DNA from 4 places in the Paenibacillus sp. NPDC056722 genome. Region 2 is predicted to be linked to each of the others. Evidence: riboswitches for the same ligand, from Rfam matches in the RefSeq annotation. Region 2 holds a riboswitch; each other region holds the start of a gene.
The links. A riboswitch is a leader RNA that binds a small molecule or an ion and turns the genes downstream of it on or off. The one in region 2 is predicted to bind thiamine pyrophosphate.
Positions count from the first base shown of each region.

Region 1: linked by a shared signal. The riboswitch ahead of ACFRAM_RS06755 (thiamine phosphate synthase) and the one ahead of ACFRAM_RS18590 (ABC transporter substrate-binding protein) in region 2 are both predicted to bind thiamine pyrophosphate.
Region 3: linked by a shared signal. The riboswitch ahead of ACFRAM_RS12710 (ABC transporter ATP-binding protein) and the one ahead of ACFRAM_RS18590 (ABC transporter substrate-binding protein) in region 2 are both predicted to bind thiamine pyrophosphate.
Region 4: linked by a shared signal. The riboswitch ahead of thiC (phosphomethylpyrimidine synthase ThiC) and the one ahead of ACFRAM_RS18590 (ABC transporter substrate-binding protein) in region 2 are both predicted to bind thiamine pyrophosphate.

Region 1 is NZ_JBHTYV010000002.1:510,793-514,710, forward strand. Features, by position in the region: gene alaS (alanine--tRNA ligase) at 1-1,914, opposite strand, end outside; TPP riboswitch at 2,490-2,591, shown strand; gene ACFRAM_RS06755 (thiamine phosphate synthase) at 2,720-3,364, shown strand; gene thiS (sulfur carrier protein ThiS) at 3,369-3,572, shown strand; gene ACFRAM_RS06765 (ThiF family adenylyltransferase) at 3,577-3,918, shown strand, end outside.
Region 2 is NZ_JBHTYV010000007.1:205,907-209,824, forward strand. Features, by position in the region: gene ACFRAM_RS18575 (ABC transporter ATP-binding protein) at 1-176, opposite strand, end outside; gene ACFRAM_RS18580 (ABC transporter permease) at 195-956, opposite strand; gene ACFRAM_RS18585 (MTH1187 family thiamine-binding protein) at 953-1,246, opposite strand; gene ACFRAM_RS18590 (ABC transporter substrate-binding protein) at 1,284-2,342, opposite strand; TPP riboswitch at 2,559-2,670, opposite strand; gene ACFRAM_RS18595 (Hpt domain-containing protein) at 2,808-3,164, shown strand; gene ACFRAM_RS18600 (hypothetical protein) at 3,174-3,918, opposite strand, start outside.
Region 3 is NZ_JBHTYV010000004.1:273,774-277,691, reverse strand. Features, by position in the region: gene ACFRAM_RS12720 (ABC transporter substrate-binding protein) at 1-127, opposite strand, end outside; gene ACFRAM_RS12715 (ABC transporter permease) at 124-900, opposite strand; gene ACFRAM_RS12710 (ABC transporter ATP-binding protein) at 881-1,690, opposite strand; TPP riboswitch at 1,753-1,859, opposite strand; gene ACFRAM_RS12705 (hypothetical protein) at 1,965-2,453, shown strand; gene ACFRAM_RS12700 (hypothetical protein) at 2,502-2,885, shown strand; gene ACFRAM_RS12695 (hypothetical protein) at 2,926-3,423, shown strand.
Region 4 is NZ_JBHTYV010000009.1:194,679-198,596, forward strand. Features, by position in the region: gene ACFRAM_RS20890 (hypothetical protein) at 1-77, shown strand, start outside; gene ACFRAM_RS20895 (aminoglycoside phosphotransferase family protein) at 95-1,024, shown strand; gene ACFRAM_RS20900 (HEAT repeat domain-containing protein) at 1,120-1,557, shown strand; TPP riboswitch at 1,717-1,823, shown strand; gene thiC (phosphomethylpyrimidine synthase ThiC) at 1,939-3,732, shown strand; gene ACFRAM_RS20910 (hypothetical protein) at 3,819-3,918, shown strand, end outside.

The DNA of each region.
Region 1 (3,918 bases), on a different contig from region 2:
TGCCTTGGCTTCGTCAATCGGCTTGTTCTCAATCACTACATCCAGACCGCGCCAGATTTGCTCATTCACACGGTGCTCAATTTCACTGAGCTCTTCCGGCGTAATGGCGCCGAAGTGTGAGAAGTCAAAGCGCAGACGTCCACCTTCTACCAAAGAACCTGCCTGATTAACATGTCCGCCCAGCACTTCCTTAAGCGCTTTGTGCAGCAAGTGAGTCGCAGTATGGTTCTTCACGATGTCCTCACGCTCGGCACGGTTTACCTCGGCACGAACGGTATCTCCTACGCGCAGCTCTCCAGCTTCTACTGTTACCAGGTGTACATGCTGACCATGTGGCGCCTTGAACAATCCCTTGACTTTAGCGGTTACGGAACCGCCGCTCAGCACACCAGTGTCGCTCACTTGACCGCCACTTTCCGCATAGAACGGAGTAGTATCCAGAATGACCTGAGCTTCTGTGCCTTCGCCTGCGATGTCTGCCAACTCGTTATCGACAACGATCGCAACAATTTTGGATTCAGTTACCGAGTCATTATAACCAACAAATTCGCTTTTAACCGTCAGTTCAGAAAGGGCTCCGCCTTGAATTTTCATGCTGCCGCCATCTTGGCGTGCAGCTCTTGCACGGTCACGTTGCTCCTGCATCGCTGCATCAAAGCCCTCGCGGTCCACCGTCAAGCCCTGCTCAGCAGCGAAATCTTCTGTCAGGTCGAACGGGAAGCCGTAAGTATCATACAACTTGAACGCGTCTTTCCCGGCAATAACACCAGCGCTGCTCTCTTTGGCTTTGCTGCTGATTTCGCTCAGAATAGCCAGACCGTCGGATAGCGTCTCGTGGAAACGTTCCTCTTCTGTACGGATGATCTTCGCAATATATTCGCGGTTCTCCACAACGGACGGGTAGTACACGCCCATAATTTCGCCTACTGTTTCAGTCAGCTCATGCAGGAATGGACGATCCAGACCCAGGGTCTTTCCGTAACGGACTGCGCGGCGGAGCAAACGACGAATAATGTAGCCACGACCTTCATTAGAAGGAAGTACGCCGTCGCCCACAGCGAAAGTAACTGTACGCACATGGTCGGCGATGACTTTAAGTGCAATATCCTGCTCCAAGCTATCCTTATAAGTTACACCAGCAAGTTGTGCTGTCTTCTGAATAATCGGCTGGAACAAGTCAGTGTCGAAGTTGGAATCTACATCTTGCAGGATCGAAGCAAAACGTTCCAGACCTGCGCCTGTATCAATATTCTTGTTAGGAAGCGGTGTATAGCTGCCGTCTTTATTATGGTTGAACTGGGAGAATACCAGGTTCCAGACTTCCAGCCAACGCTCATTTTCCCCGCCTGGATACATTTCAGGGTCACTCAGGTCATTGCCGTAAGCTTCACCACGGTCATAGAAAATTTCCGAGCAAGGACCGCATGGGCCTTCGCCGATATCCCAGAAGTTCTCGTCACCCAGCTTAATGATGCGTTCAGCAGGCAAGCCCACTTTTTCATTCCACAGTTTGAAAGCTTCTTCGTCCTCGGCATATACAGTTACGGAGATGCGGTTTGGATCAAAGCCGATCCACTCTTTGCCCGTCAGGAATTCCCAAGCCCAGGTAATCGCTTCTTCCTTGAAATAGTCGCCGATGGAGAAGTTACCCAGCATCTCGAAGAACGTATGGTGACGACGTGTCTTGCCGACGTTCTCGATATCGTTGGTACGGATACACTTCTGGGAGTTGGTCAGACGCGGATTCTCCGGAATCTCACGGCCATCAAAATACGCCTTCAGCGGCGCCATCCCGGCATTAATCCACAGCAGCGATGGATCGTTGTGAGGTACGAGCGAAGCGCTCGGCTCGATTTTGTGGCTTTTACTTTCGAAAAATTGCAGCCATTTGGAACGGATTTCACTTGCTTTCATGATATACAGCCCCCGTCTTATGCTTAATTTTGAGATCACGGTTATTTCCGAAAAACAAATGGAAAACAAAAAAACGCCCCTGAAAATTCAGGGACGATTAGATCGCGGTACCACCCTGGTTATCGCCTTATCCCGTTGTAGCAGGAGAATTGCAGACGATCGCCTTGTCGCGGCTGTTAACGGGAACCCCCGGCGGACTTGTACCCGCACTCCGAAATTAGCTTTCCACCGGCCTGTCTCCAGGGTTCTCACAGCCATTACGACAATCTTCGTAAAGGAACCCGTTCTCTGTGCAAGCCATCTTCCGGTGTACTCCATTTCATCAACGTTTTACACATTTGCTTTTTAACATTTCAAGTATATCCACAGCCCCGATTCCTGTCAATCTAACCCGCACATATTCCGCATCTTGTCACCGAGATTCTAATTTACACATTATTCACAATTAATATTTGCTCAATATGGATGTTAATACATCTCCATCAATGTTACCTCCGTTTAAAACAAGCGCCATGCCAATCCCCAATTGTATCTCCCTGAATAATCGTGTATAGTGACATTAACAATCTCATACGAACCGACACTAGGGGAGCCGCGAGGCTGAGACGAATGTAACATTCGGACCCTTTGAACCTGATCTGGTTAATACCAGCGTAGGGAAGTGCGCGTTAAGAGTCCGGTCTTGCCTATTTTGTGGCTTGTTTTCCGTTGTCATGCTTAGCCGTCTTCCGATCAGGAAGGCGGCTTTTTTGTGCTCTATTCGATGGAGATTAACACCAATACACAATCGGGAGAGATTCCTTTTATGAAAAAACGACTTCCCGCCGTTAGCGGCCCTGAACTGCATCTGATCTCCCCGGAAGGAATACCGCTCGCCGATTGGCTGCGACTTTCTCTAGCCGTTCTCCCCTACGTTGACTATTTCCACCTGCGGAATAGACAGCTTACCGCCAAAGCGCTACTCGAAGCCATAAATCAAATGCAGCAAGCAGGCATTCCTATTGAATCCATCGTGATCAACGACCGGCTGGATGTCGCGCTCGCCTCAGGAGCGGGCGGTGTACAGCTTGCAGGACACAGTTTACCTGTAGCTGCCGCACAGTCTCTAGCCCAAGGACTAAGAGTCGGGTGCTCCATCCATTCACCAGAAGAAGCAGTCGACGCGGCAAGTGAAGGAGCAGATTACTGCCTTTTAGGCCATGTCTATGAATCTACTAGTAAGCCTGATCTGCCCCCCCGTGGGCTGGACATCCTCGAAGTAACTGCAGCCAGGTGCCCTGTTCCGGTCATTGCCATCGGAGGAATTCATCCGGGCAATGCCGGAGCAGTCATCAGGCGCGGTGCAGGGGGGATTGCCATACTATCCGGAATTAGCAGTCCAGCAGATCCAGCGGCACAAGCAGAAGCTTACCGCGCAGCCATTCAGACTGCATGGCTTGAGAGGAGGTGAAAATATGCAGGTCCAACTTAACGGAAAAATGACTCTCCTAAGCGAGCATTGCATTACTATTGCCGATGTTTTGGCAGAATCGCCCTGGAGCGGACGGCGAATTCTTGTGGAAATTAACGGTGAAGTCGTGCCGAGGGAAGCTTATGGCCGTACCTCACTCTCTGAAGGTGACCAGATAGAGTTTGTACATTTTGTAGGAGGAGGCTGAGAGAATGGCTTTGACTGCGGCAGAACAAGAGCGGTACAGCCGTCAGGTACGTTTTCATGGCATAGGTTCGGAAGGTCAGGACAGATTGGCCCGCTCCAGTGTGCTTGTTCTGGGTGCAGGCGCACTGGGGTCTGCTATTGCCGAGACGCTGGTCCGTGCCGGGGTAGGCCGAATACGAATCGTCGACCGGGATTATGTGGAATGGAGCAATTTGCAGCGTCAGAATTTGTACAGTGAAGCCGATGCGGAGCAGAGACTACCTAAAGCAATCGCAGCCGCACAAAGATTACGAAGCGTGAACTCGTCTGTGACCGTGGAAGGGATAGTAGCCGATGCTGCCGCCGAA
Region 2 (3,918 bases):
TGCTCCACCTTTAGTGAGACATTGTTTAATACAGGAGTAGAGTTACGGCGCTGGGTGAAGGTCTTGGACACGGCGCTGACTTCCAGCGCAGGCGGCAATCCGTGCAGTCCGGCAGCGCTAGTTCTAATCTCGCTTTTCACCGGCTCATGCGGTGGTGTATGTGTGAGTTGAGACATTTCGGGAATCCCTCCTTTCTACGGGTTGCGGCGCGGCTTCCAGCGCACCAGCCATTTTTCCAGTAAGGCGATAATAGCGAAGAGCACCAGACTCAGCAAGACAACAATGACGATGGCAACGAACATCCGGTCGGTACGGTAGGCTGATTTTTGCAATTGCATATAATACCCGATCCCCTTGTCGGCGCCGATCCATTCGGCAACCACGGCCCCCATGACAGCATAGGTGGCGGAGATTTTAACCCCGGAGAAGATCGCGGGCAGAGAATGAGGCAACTCCAGCTTGGTGAAAATCTGCCACTTGCTCGCCCCCGCCATTTTCATATAATTCAGCATCACCCGGTCGCTCTGTGCCAGCCCGCCCATGGCGGCCACGGCGACAGGGAAGAAGCAGACCAGCGTAATCAGCACCATCTTGGGCAGCAGTCCGAAGCCAAACCAGATGACAAGCAAGGGACCTAGGGCGATGGAAGGCACGTTCTGGCTCAGAATCAGCAGCGGGTAAAAAGCACGCTTCGCCCAAGGCATCAGGTGCAGCAGCAGCGCCACCACAAGCCCTACACCGGTGCCGATAGGAAAGCCGATCAGCGTCAGCTTCAGCGTAGCCAGCGTATGCTCCCAGATGCCGGCTGGATTACCTGCAAATTCATGACCGATATCTCGGGGACTGGGCAGAATCCATTTTTCAATATCAAAAAAGGATACCGCTAGCTGCCATACCGCTAAAAAGAAGACGACCGCCACAATGGGCGGCCATATCTGCTTCCAGGACGATCTCACGGGCGATATTTCTCCGTCAGTTTGTCCATGCTGATTCCGTTCGGATTGTGGGCGATTTTGATCTGGGAGATCACGCTCGGGCTGCCGGCTTGGACCAGTGCTTCATGCATCTCGCGCACGACTTCTAGCAGGTCGTTCAGTTCGCCTTCCATTGTCGTTTCGAGCGGATTCACCTGATGCTTCACACCCGACTTCTGAATGACCTCGATCGCTTTATCGACATAAGGGATGGAATCCTCATTGTTAGGGGTTTTAGGGATAACTTGAATGCTTAGCAGTGTGTTCGCCATGGTTGATTCATCCTTTCGATTATCAGTAATGTTTGAATTATTGTGCGGGCAGGAAATCATTCGTAAACGCCTTGGTGGTATCTACTGGTTTCTCAAGCAGCTTAAGGCCATACATCCAGTCGGCATAGTTCTTCCAGACCTCAGCCTTTTGTTCGCCCCAGCGCGGCGCATCATCCTGATATTTTGGACTGAGCCATTTCTGACTGGCCATCACAAGCTTCGGATCGAGATCAGGGACGGCTTTGATCAGAATGTTCGCGGCATCCTCTGGATGCTCGATGGCGTATTTATAGCCTTTAGAGGTCGCTTTAACGAAGGCTTTGACGATCTCGGGATGCTCGGTGATCTCTTTCTCGCTGGTGGTCAGCACAGGTGTATAATAATCGAGCTGTGGAGCGTAGTCCTTTACATAGAGCATGTCGATGGGTTCCCCGCGCAGTTCAGCTTCAATACCGGTCCAGGCATAGAAAATCCAGGCGAAATCAATATCCCGCTTCACAGCTGTAAAAAAGTCGGCTTCGCCCATATTGATGATCTTTACCTTTTTGACATCGGCACCTTCCGGGTCCATGATAGCTTTGAGTGCTGCTTCTTCCACCGGGGAACCCCAACCTCCATATGTTTTTCCTTCAAAATCCTTCGGAGAGGTAATCCCCTTGCTCTTCGGGGCCGCAAAACCAGACGTATTATGCTGTATGATGGCAGCAAGCGAGACCAGCGGTACGCCTTGCAGACGGGCCAAAGTCAGGCCTTCCTGATATCCGATACCAAAAGCGGCTTCACCAGAAGTAACCATCGTGTCCGCACCAGCTGCTCCGGGCTGCACAATCTCAACATCCAGTCCCTCTTCTTTGTAATACCCAAGATCTCTTGCAACATACACCCCCGTGTGGTTCGTGTTCGGTGTCCAGTCGAGCGCGATCTTGACTTTGGTCAGTTCTTGCGGCGTGCCTGACTCCCCGGCAGAGGCTCCGGTGTTTGTCTTGCCCGCTTCCTTGTTGCCTTCGGCAGAGTTGCTGTTATTGCTGCCGCATCCGGCAATGGCGATAACGAGCAGACAGGTCAGGCCCAGTATAAGCAGTTTCTTGACTCCCATTTTCTTCTCTCTCTCCTTTTGGTACCGTTTCTCTGCAGTGACTGCGTCAAATCCGGCGAATTCCCCGTCTTCACACCGTCACCCGCCACCTAAAATACAGGCAGCGCGATTCAATTCCTCATGAATTGTGTTAATCGGAAATATACCATAAAAAAAAAAGCGTCCCGAAGATGAACGGGACGCGGCTTTGCGCAAGGATGGCATTGGCTCTAAAGCAGCCATGCTCAATTATGGTTCCTACGCTGGCATTATCCAGATCAGGTATAAGGGTCAGTATCTTGAGGGATACACTCTCAGCCGGCCAATTCCAGCCCCCCTGGTGCTATGAAGTTAACGGGTGATGCTTCTTGCTTACGGTGTAATTATAGACTCCCGTCTTTTCGTTGTCCAGCAGCTTTGTTGTTCATTTTGAAGTTGGAGGCAGGAAAGAGGGTTATCATAAACTATTTAAGGGGTGGGATTATCATGAAAAATAACCAACATTTAATTGACGAAGAGACGGTAGCTAGCATCAAGGCACTGGATGAAGATGGCGAAGGATTGTTCGCCGGACTGATTGGGATGTTCAAGACCGATACGCCGCCGAGATTGGAGGCGCTTCGGCTAGCCTTGGACAGTAGCGATTCCGCGAGCATCGCCGGAATTGCCCATAGCCTGAAGTCAGGCAGCCTCAGTATTGGCGCGGGGTACTTTGCTTCTCTGTGTGCAAGTATTGAGCAACAGGCCCGGCGGGGGGATCTAACCTCCTCACGGTCGCTAGATTCCCTGCTGGTCTCTGTTTTTACTGATACATGTCGTGCGTTGGAGCAGCAAATGGAGTAGTAACGAAGGCTAATTCTGATATTTGAATTTTTTCCGGCGGCGGCTCCGGATGCTGTTCCAAATCTCCCGCACAGTCAGGATAATGCTGATGACAATGCCACTGAAGGTCAGCATTAACGCGAAATACTGGAATAAGGAATATTGCAGCATTTTGCCCCATTGAATACTTCCTTCCAGGTCGTCGATCACTTGATTCATTCCGTATATACCGCTTACCACAGTGAAGACGGTCAGAATCATCAGCAGCATATCCCGTCGTTTCGACTGGAACTTCACTTGGTACTGAAACAGATCATTTAGTGTCTGCTTCACCTCGTCGAATAGCGCATCATTGCCATAAACTTTGCGGAGCTGGAAGAAAATCTCCCGGCCCTGCGACTGTGAGATCAGCTCCAGAAAATAAAATTTGGCCGAGAATTTATTGATGTAAAAGATCAGATCCTCAATAGCGTCATCATCCCGATTGATGCGGAGCCGGGAGTGCATATTCGCGAGCTTCAGGAGGACAATCTTGTGAAACATGCTAAGTAGCAGGCCATAATAGTATTCGCCATACATTTGATTGGCAAGCTTTACGGCGAGTGGGCGTTCCGCCCGGCTGATGCAGCAGAAGGTCTGTTCATTGGTCATATAATACGTCTGGGGGCCCCAGCGTTTATAGGTATGCTCCTCGCAATATTGTTCAATGTAACCAGGATCGCTCGCGCTGATGTAGGGCCGACCCGCGGCATCCAGTCCATCCAGCTGGGAGGCA
Region 3 (3,918 bases), on a different contig from region 2:
CTTCTCCGGTTTGGCTTCCTGAGCTTCCAGACTTTGCTGCTTCGCCGCAACCACTCGCAAGCAACACTGTCATTGCAAGCAACAGCAGCGGAACAATTTTTTTGAATCTGTGATGTCTTGTAATCATTTGTGAAATCCTCTTTTCTTGAAAATAATCTTTTCGATCATAGCGATAATCAGAAATAAGCCAACGCCCATCGCGGACAGCAGGACCACTGCGGCAAACATTTCTTTGCTTTGCAAATTCCCTGCCATCCTGCGGCTAAAATATCCAAGTCCCTTGCTGCCGCCTAGCCATTCGCCAATCGTTGCCCCGATCACGCAGTAGACCATCGACAGCTTGAGGCCGGAGAAGTAAGAGGGCAGAGCCAGCGGAATCCGTGTCTTGAGCAGGATTTGGCGGGTGCTGGCGCCCATGGTGCGGAGCAGGTCCTCATAAGCGTGATTCTTCTGCTGTAGCCCATCATAAGCGCCAACCACGACTGGGAAAAAGGCAGTCAGGAATACCACAGCCACCTTGCTCCACAGCGTGTATCCGAACCACATAATAAAGACAGGAGAAAGCGCGATGAGCGGAATAGTCTGGCTGATGATAATAAAGGGATAAAGTGCCTTTTCCAGCGGACGCCACGCGTGCATGCCAAGTCCCAGCAAGGTGCCACAGGTAACGGACAAGGCGTAACCAAGCAGTACCTCTTGCAACGTAGCGGGCAAATGCAGCCCGAACAATATTTTACTGTTTTCAACCAGAGCGGTTCCTATCGACAGAGGCCCTGGGAGAATGAAAGGTGGAAGGACTCCTATCCGCGCCAGCATCTCCCATAGACCGAGAATAAACAGCAGCAGAACAAGGAAAGGTGCGTAATTCTGCAAGTTTTTTCTAAACAGCCGGGTTATCATACAATTTGCGCTCCAGTTCAGCCCGCAGCTCTATAAACCGCGGTTCATAATTCATTTTGCTATGCCGGGGCCTAGGGAGATCCACGAGTATTTCCTCTACACTTCCTCCAGCGCGTCCAGGTAAGAGATAGATGCGGTCACTAAGCAGCACAGCCTCCTCCAGATCATGCGTAATGAAGAGAATTGTCTTGTCCAGCTCATCCAAAATCTCCAGCAACCAGCTATGCATTTCCCGTTTGGTCATGTGATCGAGTGCCCCAAAAGGTTCGTCTAGCAGCAACAGGTCGCCCCCCGTAATGAGCGTTCGGAGAAAAGCTACCCGCTGCCGCATTCCGCCTGATAGTTCATCGGGGAACGAGTTTTCAATACCGGCCAGACCTAAACGCTCCAGCAATTCAATTACCTGACTAGTAACCTCGGCTTTGCTACGGCTCCGCTTGATTTCCCAAGGAAGCAGGCAATTCTCCAGAACCGTCCTCCAGGGTAGCAGCAGATCCTGCTGAGGCATATAAGCGACCTGGCCCAACCGCTTGGCGGTTGCGGAAATTCCGTGAAGACGCAGATCCCCGCTGCTCGGCTCCAGCAATCCGGCGATAATTTTGAAAAGCGTGCTTTTTCCGCATCCGCTGGTTCCAACAACAGAAACGAACTCACCTTGGTGAACCGCTAAGGATATATCTGACAGCACCGGTGCATCTGCGGATTTGGCATAGGCGTAGGATAAATTGTGTACAGAGATGATTTCCGTAATCCGCGTAACCTCCTTAGCACGATAAAAAGACCCCTTCATCTCCCGGCGGAAATAAAGGGGCCTAAAATTTAAGTTTGCAAAAAGAAGTGCCATGCAATACCCGAATTTCAGTTCCACTTCCCTCCGCTGGTATGATCCAGATCAGGTTCCAAGGGTCCGAAGCTTACCGCTTTCGTCTCAGCCAATTCAGGCTCCCCTAGTGAAAAAATACTTTTATCGCTATCAAGTTTCATAATTCGGTTATAAATATACCATATTTTATAGTATTGTAAATAGCAGGGCATATTAAATTCATTCAACTAGGGTGATCTCATTGGAACTAGACAAAGCAATCTGTAGCAGTATCGGAAATTATGAACATGCGCTAACCAAGGGGAAGAAATATGAAATACTAGCCGAAAAAGAAGAAAAAATTAGAATCGTCGGAGACCACGGAAGAAGCGTTTGGATCAGCAAGTATTACTTTAATTTTACTGACGAAGAAGTGCTTATATTGACTGAATGGAAATTCGATGATGATGTTGAAACATTGGAGTTCATTGAAATTACATTAACATTTAATGATCGGGTAAAACGTTGGTGCATCATTACGACACCGGAAAAATTAAAGCAGCATTTTGCTAGACTAGCAGCACCAGAATTACCAGGGATTCATATAGGACACATGATAATAGTGCAAAGGATAGATGTTGATACTGTGAATGCATTTTTGCGTCAATTGGATAGCCAAGGCGAATTACTTAAAGCATCATTACCACTAGGTGAAGGATCAGAAGACGAAGATATTTCCGGCTCTCTTTAAACTGTTAGTCGTGTCTGATAACAACGCTGTAATGAAAGGAGCGTCAAGATGAAAGAAAGGACTGCGAAGTCAACTTTAAAAGTATTTTTGTTTATCTCGATAGTGTTTATCATAACTTCATCGATACAGTTGTTGCTAAATATTGTGCAAGAGGGCCCAGCTTGGGTGTTAACTTTAGTGTCCCTACCCATACCAATGTTTGTGTTTCTTGCGGTTGTGATAATCTTAGATTTAGCGAAGCAGGACATTATAACATTACAAGGTCGATTGACCACTGTAAATGGTAATAAAGTTGTTTTAAAAATATCAAATGGTAGGGTAAAAAAGTTTAATATAACTAGCAGACAAATGAGAGAACTTGAGAAGGATAAAGATATTGAAATAACGTACTATAAGAGAACAAAAACAGTAATAAATGTAACAAATGTTTAGAGGGAATAAGAGGTGTTTGACCTTCAAAAGGAGTAATAAAGTGCAAAGAGCATCTGAAGCGGAAATGTTAAATATCCTTGATTTATTCGGAAGATTGGATGTTGAAGAGTATGGCAATCCTGGTTCTATTTTTAGATATATAGGATTATTAGATGTACACGCTAAGCGCCTATCTGAAGAGGAAGCGGCATCGATATTAAGCTCGGAGCTTATTAGCAGGAATGAAAATAAATTTGAAAATTACTTTCGGCGATGTGTACAAAGCATCCCAGGCCGGATATTTGTTAAGAGATGTCCAATTATTGGAGGACGGGATAGCCATGAGAACATTTTCAAAATAGAAGAAAGTGATGAATTGATGGATATTATAAAACAGATAGCTCGAGAAGAATGCTTTTATAATATCTATTTTGTTGAAGCGATGACAGTAGTCGTTGGAAACTTTGATTTATCATGGCCGATCTATAGTTTTTCAGAAGACTACAGAACATTTAATCAAATAGCAAGAGAGGTAAACTTATACATAAGAAATAATTAGAGCAGCAAGAAGGACTAATACGCTAGAAGAGCTGAAAAGACTAGAAGCAATGATCGTACGTCGACAAAAAAGATGCTTGTATAAGCAATATTTTTGGTGTTTTAAGATGATTAACCGGTGATACTGTAATAAACCTCCAGCTTCGCGCACATGCGCGGAACCGGAGGTTTTTTCAGCATTAGCGCTTCTGATTCAGCAGTTGCGGCTTCGCAGAACTTCAGGAGATTAAAAAAGCTGCTTACATAGAACGCATTAAAGTAACACACAAAGCTCAGAAATTATTACCGATGTGCAATTAACGGCATTTTTGTACCCTAAGTCTTCCTCAGCTATAGGGTCAACGGTAATTAAGGACAATTTTGTATGTTAATTCTTCCACAATAGGCCGTTTAGTGTACTTTTTTTTAAAATAAGGTACAAAAATGCTCTTATTTACCTAATTTACCTCTATTTAAGAAGAATAAGGTACAAAAATGCTGTTAGTTGAGGAGGCAG
Region 4 (3,918 bases), on a different contig from region 2:
ATCTCTCTACATTTAGCCTGGAGCAGGGATTTGACTTGCTGGAAAAAGAATATATTGTGGTGAATCTTCCTACGTAGATACAGGAGGGATGCAGGTGGAGCGGTTGTTGGGTATTCCCGGCGCGAGCGCATGGACGAAGATAGAGCCTGTCCTCAAGGGCTGGTCTAATGATAAAAAGTATTATATCGAGGACACCGGCGGCCGCAAGCTTCTGCTGCGGGTGTCGGACGGGAAGAATCATGCACAGAAGCAAGCGGAGTATGAAATGATTCGGATGGTCAATAAGCTCGACTTTCCCATGTCGCGGGCAGTAGATTTCGGCGCATGGGGTGAAGGAGCGGAGCGCAGTACATATATGCTTTTGACTTGGGTGTATGGCCAGCCGCTGGAGGACTGCCTGCTGTCTTTGGCAGAAGAACAACAGTATGCACTTGGTGTTGAAGCCGGAAGAATCCTCAAGCAGATTCATGCGATTCCGAACAACTGTGACCTGGCAGATTGGGAAAGTAGAATGCAGGCCAAGATATTACAGAGAGTGCAGGAGTATGAGAAGGACTGCCCCTTCCGGGTTGCAGGTGACGTGATGGCGATTGCTTTTGTCAGGGAGCATATCGGGGCGATTTCTCAAGTGGAAAAAGTGTATCAGCACGGCGACTTCCATATCGGAAATCATATTTACACAAGTGAGGGCCGGATTGGCGTCATCGACTTCAATCGCTGGGATAACGGCGATTATGCTGAAGAATTTTACAAGCTGCAAGCATTCGACCGGGAGCGTAGTATTGCTTTTACACGAGGGAAGCTGGATGGTTATTTCGGCGGGCCTCCCCCTGAGGATTTCTGGATCAGACACGCCTTGTATGTGGCCTATACTTCGCTCTATTCAATCCAATGGGCGATTCCGTTCGGAACGGCTGATATTGAGGGGATGCAGGCGCGCTGCCGGATGGCGTTCGAGGACTATGATCACTTTCAAAGATTGGTCCCGCATTGGTATGCGGAAGGAAGAGCCCGGGGACGGTAAGACGGGATAATTATTTGTTTGTCCAAAAGATTGATATTGGGGACAGCGGTACGGTAGAATTGGTACAGATTGATTATAGAAGGGAATTGTGACTTTTGAACAACGAAGAAGTGCAGCAAGAGCTGCCGGAAAATTATGAGCAGTTAAAGAAGGAAGCGGGTCGTTCCGCGGATTGGAAAGCCCGCCTGGCGGCAGTGGAGGAGCTTGGCCTTACACCGCATAAGCAGGTTATTGATATTTTGAAGCGTTTGGTGGAGAACGATCCTGTATATACCGTACAAGAGGCGGCTTACCGTGCGCTGGTGGCTTTTGGTGAAGAGGTTCAGGAACCGTCCAAGAACAAACCTGAACTATTTAAGGGCTTATCCAAGATTCTGCTGAGAATCAAGAAGAGTCTGCCGAAAGACCATTCATATGAGGACTTCAAAGAGAAGTTCAAGAAGATGAGAATCGACATTTACGACGCTTACGAAGGTGAAAAAGGCGCCGATTTTGACCAATGGCTGGAGAGCAAATGGCAATCGGCTAAATAGTTTTATGCAGGAACTAACCCTCTCTGACAGGAGAGGGTTTTTGGCGTTATCCGTCTGCTGGCTGGTTATCCGCTCTTAGCACAAAACATCCGGCCTTATGGCGGCAGCGGGTGTTGACGAATTCCAATTATACCGTTAACTTATATATTAACTAAATAAGATAACCACTAGGGGAGCCTGAATGGGCTGAGACGGGAAAATTGCATTCCCGGACCCTTGAACCTGATCTGGATCATACCAGCGTAGGAAAGTGGAGACGGGACTTTTTTTCTGTATAGCTATGTCTTTTTGCTGGCTGTTCATGGATAAAGCCGCTCCACATGGAGCGGCTTTTTTGGCGCTTGTCTTATTTATATCCCATAGTACAGGAGGATGCATAAGATGGCACATGAACACGAGCAGGACAAGAAACGAGAGTATGATAAGGTGGACCTTTCAGCTTTTCCGGGTAGTCGCAAGGTGTATGTGGAAGGGCAACATCCCGATATCCGGGTACCCATGCGGGAGATTGAGCTCAGCCGCACCGAGGGTATTGCCGGCGAAATGGAGAATGTCCCTGTACGTGTCTATGATACTAGCGGACCTTATACAGACAGCGAGATTGAGACCGACATTCGTCAGGGGCTGCTGCCTCACCGTAAGTTATGGATTGAGCAGCGTGGGGATGCCGAATGGTATCAGGGACGGACTATTAAACCAGAAGATAACGGACATGCGATGGGAAAATCGGCCGTGGAGGCGTTCCCGGGATTGCAACGGCACCCGCTTCGGGCAAAAGCTGGCCGGAATGTTACACAGCTGCACTACGCGCGAAAAGGTATCATCACTTCTGAGATGGAGTATATATCCATTCGGGAGAATGTTAGTCCTGAATTCGTTAGGGATGAGGTAGCGAGCGGACGCGCCATTATTCCAGCTAATATTAATCACCCGGAAAGTGAGCCGATGATTATCGGGCGCAACTTCCTTGTGAAGATCAACGCGAATATTGGGAACTCTGCTGTATCCTCTTCCATCGAGGAAGAAGTGGAGAAAATGAGGTGGGCCACCCGCTGGGGTGCTGACAACATTATGGATCTCTCTACCGGCAAAAATATTCATCATACCCGGGAATGGATTATCCGCAATTCTCCAGTGCCGATCGGTACTGTGCCGATCTATCAGGCTTTGGAAAAGGTGAATGGAAAAGCAGAGGATCTGACGTGGGAAGTTTACCGTGATACGCTGATTGAGCAGGCGGAACAGGGTGTGGATTATTTTACAATTCATGCTGGGGTGCTGCTTCGTTACATCCCCCTGACAGCCGGACGAATGACGGGTATTGTCTCCCGTGGCGGGTCGATTATGGCGGCCTGGTGTCTGGCCCATCATCAAGAGAACTTCCTTTACACGCATTTCGAGGAGATTTGTGAAATTATGAAGGCCTATGATGTCGCCTTCTCTCTGGGAGACGGGCTGCGGCCGGGATCTATCGCTGATGCCAATGACGAGGCCCAGTTCGCGGAGCTGGAGACGCTGGGTGAACTGACGACATTGGCTTGGAAGCATGATGTTCAGGTCATGGTGGAGGGTCCGGGCCATGTGCCGATGCATCTGATCAAGGAGAATATGGACAAGCAGCTTGAGCATTGTCATGGAGCGCCTTTTTATACGCTGGGTCCCTTAACCACGGACATTGCACCGGGCTATGACCATATTACTTCCGCTATCGGGGCAGCCATGATCGGCTGGTTCGGGACGGCGATGTTATGCTATGTCACGCCCAAGGAGCATTTGGGACTGCCGAACAAGAACGACGTGCGGGAAGGTGTGATTGCTTACAAAATTGCTGCCCACGCCGCTGATCTGGCCAAAGGCCATCCAGGTGCCCAAGAGCGGGATAACGCGCTGTCCAAAGCACGCTTTGAGTTCCGTTGGCGGGATCAGTTCCATCTGTCGCTCGATCCTGAGAGGGCACTGGAGTATCATGATGAGACGCTGCCAGCGGAAGGCGCCAAGACGGCCCATTTCTGCTCCATGTGCGGCCCGAAATTCTGCAGTATGCGTATTTCTCACGATATTCGCAACTCTGGAAGAGTGCAGGATGATCCCATGCAGGAGCAGGAAGCCATCGTTGCTGGGATGCGCGAGAAATCTGCTGAGTTCAGAGTGGGCGGCAGCCAGATATATCAATAGAGGTGACGTCAGGAGTTGCATCGGCAGGCACATTGGGGATAATAGAGAGTAGATAACACTACCCTACAGATGCAAAGGATGAAGACATGTCAGTTCAAAATTTAACGCGAAAGTTTCAGGAGTACCTTCAATTATCGGACAGTCTACGGCCCGGATACTCTGCCAGCCTGGGAACGGGACAAGCGG